Regions from separate parts of the Demequina pilifera genome, predicted to be linked through region 2. Evidence: riboswitches for the same ligand, from Rfam matches in the RefSeq annotation. Region 2 holds a riboswitch; the other holds the start of a gene.
The links. Region 2 has a riboswitch for thiamine pyrophosphate ahead of ACNI14_RS00670 (thiamine-binding protein). Riboswitches for the same ligand answer to the same signal wherever they lie in the genome.

Region 1 (2,381 bases), on a different contig from region 2:
GCTCGCGCTACCGCGGCCAGCGCGGCCCCACCGCGAGCCGCAGCTTCCAGAACTTCCACCGCACCGCAATGTGAGACAGCTCGTGATCTAGCAGCATCACGTCGCCACCGGGCGTGGAAGGCCTCAGTCGATGCCATCACAGTCCCCCCGGTGCGCATATCATCCCTGCTAGGCTCCCCGCCAAGCGATGATGCGAGGGAAGAGATGACGGACGAGCGCGAGCACCAGAACGATCCGCAGCCGGCAGACCCCTTCGCCGCTCCGCCGCGTGCAAGACGGGAAGAACCTGGCGCAGCACCCGGACCCGGCTACGCCGCCCCACCGTCGCCCGCGCACGCAGTCCCCCACCAACCGGCAGCCGGGTGGTACCCGGATCCGTGGGACCCGACGAAGCACCGCTACTGGGATGGTTCAGAGTGGCGAGCCGGACGGGCTCCCGCTCCGCGCGAGCCCCGCAGCCGACGGTCGCGCGCAGCGATCGCCGGGATCGTGGCCGGAGTCGTGATCGTCGTGGGAGGGGGCATCGCCGCGGTCGCCCTGTTGCTGCCTCGCGTGGAGGACGCCGCATACGCCGCCCTGAGCGGAGACGCGGGCGCGCGCGAATTGGAGACTGAGGTGCCTTCCGGCTGGAGCGCAGTGCCCGTCATGGGCGGTACCGGGACAGTCAAGCATGACCCCGCGTGGGAGGACGTGGCCGAATACTTCGACGCGCAGGCCATGGAGACGGAGATGGCGGTTCAGACCGGTGTCGATGTCGCATTTCACGGCGCATGGCTCGTCGCCGGTGACCTCGAGGGCGACAGCACCGCCCTTGTCGTCCTCAGCATCGCGGACGTCGGCGGAGCCTCGTCAGCGCGGCTCGAAGCACGCGCTTTCGTCGGCAGTTCGACCTTCGGCATCGAGGGCGCCGAGACGACGTCCGAGGGCCCTGTGCGCACGGCCGCCGGCTATACGGGCTACCTCGCGGAGTACGAGTTTCCGATGTACGGCAAGACCTGGCCGAACATGGTTGGCGTCGTGGTCGAGGGCAACAGCCAGTTGGTGGTCTACACGCTCGGCTCATCGACCACCGGCTCCGGAGACGAAAGCGTAGAAGCGGTGCTCGACTCGCTCCAGATCGTCGAGCGGCGGTAGCGCCAAGCCAGCCACCGCATCGGCGTTATGCTGATCGGGCAACGACAGGGGAGCGCTTCCCGTGAGGGACCAGAGCGCTGAGAGTGCGGACCAGCCGCAGACCCTCGAACCTGATCCGGATGATGCCGGCGTAGGGAGTCGAGACTCGTCCCCTCCTACTCGTGGGAGGTTCCACATATGCGCGTACTGCGCACCGCGACCGCACTGGCGGTCACTGCATCCTTCGTCCTCGTCGCGGGCTGTTCCGGCGACGAACCCGCCGACCCCTCGCCTGAGCCGAGCGGCACCGAGGGCTCAGCCACCGCATCGGCCGCAGGCGATGGCGACGCCGTCACCGTCGTCACGCACGATAGCTTCGCGGTGCCGGACGACGTCCTCGCCGCGTTCGAGGAGGAGTCCGGCCTCGAGGTCACGTTCGTGCAGCCGGGCGACGCCGGCACCCTGGTCAACCAGCTGATCCTCACCAAGGACGCCCCGCTGGGCGACGTCGTGTTCGGCGTCGACAACACGTTTGCGTCGCGCGCCATCGACGAGGGCGTGTTCGCCGAGTACGAATCCGCGGCCCCGGCGGCGGCCGACGCCGCCGAGTACGCCGTGGCGGACTCACAGGCGCTCACCGCGATCGACTACTCCGACGTGTGCCTCAACTACGACATCGGCTGGTTCGAGGAGACGGGCGCCGAGGTGCCCGCCACGCTCGGCCACCTCGCCGACCCCCAGTACAACGGCGTGCTCTCCGTCACCAACCCCGCCACCTCGTCGCCGGGGCTCGCGTTCCTGCTGGCCACGGTCGCCGAGTTCGGCGAGGACGGCTGGGAGGACTACTGGCGCACCCTCGTCGACAACGACGTGCGCGTGACGTCGTCGTGGTCCGACACGTACTTCGTGGACTTCTCCGCGCCCAACTATGGGGGCGACTATCCCGTCGTGCTGAGCTACGCCTCGTCCCCGCCGTCCGAGGTCGTCGACGGCGAGCCCACCACCGCGGCGATGCTCGACACGTGCTTCCGGCAGGTGGAGTACGCAGGGCTCCTCGAGGGCGCCGAGAACCCCGAGGGCGGCCAGGCCGTCATCGATTGGATGCTCTCCGACGACTTCCAGGCGAGCGTGCCCGAGAACATGTACGTCTACCCCGTCTCCTCGCAGGTCGAGGTGCCCGCGGAGTGGGCCGAGTTCGCGCCGCTGGCCGACGCGCCGCACACCATGGACCCCGAGGTCATCTCCGCGAACCGCGAGGCGTGGATCGA
Region 2 (2,381 bases):
GACCCGCGGCCAGCAGCTGGAGTCCCGAGGTCTCCCCGGGTTCGATGACGGTCACGTCCAGGCCCGCGTCCTCGTACCAGCCGTTGGCGAGTGCCAGGTAGAGACCGGAGTGGTTGGTGTTGGGCGTCCAGTCGAGCACGATCGAGACGGGCGTGGGCTCCGCCGGTTCGTCGGACGGCGCGACGGCGGCCGTGGTCCCGGAGCAGGCCGCGAGGGCGAGTGCGGTGCCTGCTGCGATCGTGGCGCGAGCGCCGATGCGGGGGTGATCAGTCATGAGATGTCTCCTTGGTTGAGGGTCGAGTGGGGTGAGGGTGGGGTCGCGTGGGTCAGTGGTGCGTGGGCTGGATCTGCCAGGGCGTCGCGACGCGGCGCAGCAGGGCGATGGCGGCGACCAGCACGGCGGTGAGCAGTGCGATGAGCACTATCCCGACGAAGATCTGGTCCACCGCGTACGCCTTGCGCGAGCGCTGGATGAAGACGCCGATGCCGGATTCGCCGGCGAGGTACTCGGACACCACAGCGGCGCCCACGGCGTAGGTCGCGGCGATGCGCAGCCCGGCCAGCGCACCCGGGATGGAGGCGGGCAGGCGCACCAGCCACAGCTGATGCGCGCGCCCGCCGCCCAGTCCGGCGACGGTGTCGGAGTACTCGGCGTCCACTTCCCTGATGGCCGCGGTTGCGGCGATCAGGACCGGGAAGAACACCGTGAGAGCGACCAGCGCCACCTTGGACGCGAGGCCGAAGCCCGCCCACAGGATCATCAGCGGGGCGAGCACCACGGTGGGGATGGTCTGGCTGAGCAGCACCACGGGACGGGCGACCTGGCCCACCGTCGCGACCACGGAGGTGAGCACGGCCAGCAGCCACCCGAGCGCGGTGCCGAGAGCGAGTCCCAGGACCGCCTCCGTGGCCGTCGTGGTGACGTGCTGTCCGAGCGCGGGGGCCTGTTCGATCCCGGCCGCCACCACCTGTGAGGGGCTGGGCAGCACGAACTCAGGCAGGTCGCCCAAGCGCACCGACGTCTCCCACGCGGCGAGCAGCAGCACGACCGTCGCGGTGCCGACGAACGCGCCCCGAGTGCGAGCGCCGAGCGTCATCGGCGGTGCTTGCCCACCAGGTCCTGGACGGTGGGACCGGAGTCGCCGGCGCCGCCGGAGACCTTGATCATGGACATGCAGCCCTCCGCGCCGGCTGCGAGCGTGGACTCGTGCACCTGGCGAAGCAGGGCCCAGACCTCGTCGGGCGACCCTTCGAGGGTGGTGCCCATCGCGCCCACCTCGTACGACAGGCCAGAGGCCTTGACCGTGGCGATGGCGGCGTCGACGTGCGCGTAGCGGTCGTCGGGGGTGCCCACGGGGCGGGGCAGGACTTGGATCTCGGCGATCACGGGTGACTCCTTGGCGTCGGACCGGGGGTCCGCGCGGCGCACAGTCAGCCGTCGTCGGCTCGTCCGGGCAAGTGCAGGGTCGGGCCGCGACGGACCCCACTGTGCTCACGCCCGTGCCGAAGACACGTCCTTACGCTGGCATTACCCAGGTCAAGTTCTCGGGTCTATGGCGCGCTGGTGGCCGTACTCTCAGCTCGGCTGCCCCGAGCTCCCCGCGTTTGCCCTTGCATCGTACTCACATCGCGGTGCGGTGGTCCAGGCGCCCGTCTGTACGCACCGTCGCGTGCCGGCGGTCCGAGCCTCAGGGATTCAGATGCGCTCGTGTGAGTGGAGGTGCTGGCGCTCCAGCTCCGCGAGGAAAGCGTTCGTGTGGTCGAGGAGTCGTGCGAGAGCCTCGCGGTCGGCCTCGTCCTCGGCGCGCACCCCGGTGACCTCTGCGGCCGAGTCGCGAATCGCCACGAGGGCCCGTTCCACCTGCTCCGCGGTGGACTGCGAACCCGCGGCGGCATCGGCGCCGGGGTGAAAGCGCTCACTGAAGTGCTCGGTCACCCGCGTGAGAGTCCTGCCGAGGACCTGGCCGTACCAGTGACCGTACGGCGCCGCTTGAGCCGCCAGCCCGAACTGGAGTTGCATGGTGACCAGGCTGGCACCGCGCATGGCGCTGCCGAGGGAGGCGCTGGTGTCGTTGGCGTGGAAGTAGTACAGGATGGGGAAGCGCTGGGTGCTCTCGTCGAGTTGGATGAGGTCACGCTGCAGCGCCTGCAGCCGTGATTGACCGCCGTGCACCACCAGTTCGGCAGCTCCCTTGTGATCCTGGGCGCTGGTCAGCAGGCGCGCGATGGTGCGCGTCTCGGATACCAGCGGGTACACCGTCAGCAGGTACGAGATCGCCGCGCCGAATACCGCCAGCCCGCTCGCGGCCTGCACTGCGCTAATCAGGCGCAGCGCATCGTTCTCGGCCACCAGCTCGCCAAAGCCCACGGTGGACAGCGAG

Region 1: it holds a riboswitch for thiamine pyrophosphate, as region 2 does, so the genes downstream of both, ACNI14_RS06595 (thiamine ABC transporter substrate-binding protein) here and ACNI14_RS00670 (thiamine-binding protein) in region 2, are expected to answer to the same signal.

What each region holds. Positions count from the first base shown of each region.
Region 1 covers NZ_JBMDTW010000003.1:278,567-280,947, forward strand. Annotated here, with positions in the region: gene dcd (dCTP deaminase) at 1-74, shown strand, start outside; partial or broken gene ACNI14_RS06585 (DUF2510 domain-containing protein) at 205-441, shown strand; gene ACNI14_RS06590 (hypothetical protein) at 490-1,134, shown strand; TPP riboswitch at 1,171-1,288, shown strand; gene ACNI14_RS06595 (thiamine ABC transporter substrate-binding protein) at 1,312-2,381, shown strand, end outside.
Region 2 covers NZ_JBMDTW010000001.1:154,065-156,445, reverse strand. Annotated here, with positions in the region: gene ACNI14_RS00680 (ABC transporter substrate-binding protein) at 1-274, opposite strand, end outside; gene ACNI14_RS00675 (ABC transporter permease) at 327-1,097, opposite strand; gene ACNI14_RS00670 (thiamine-binding protein) at 1,094-1,387, opposite strand; TPP riboswitch at 1,498-1,612, opposite strand; gene ACNI14_RS00665 (potassium channel family protein) at 1,697-2,381, opposite strand, start outside.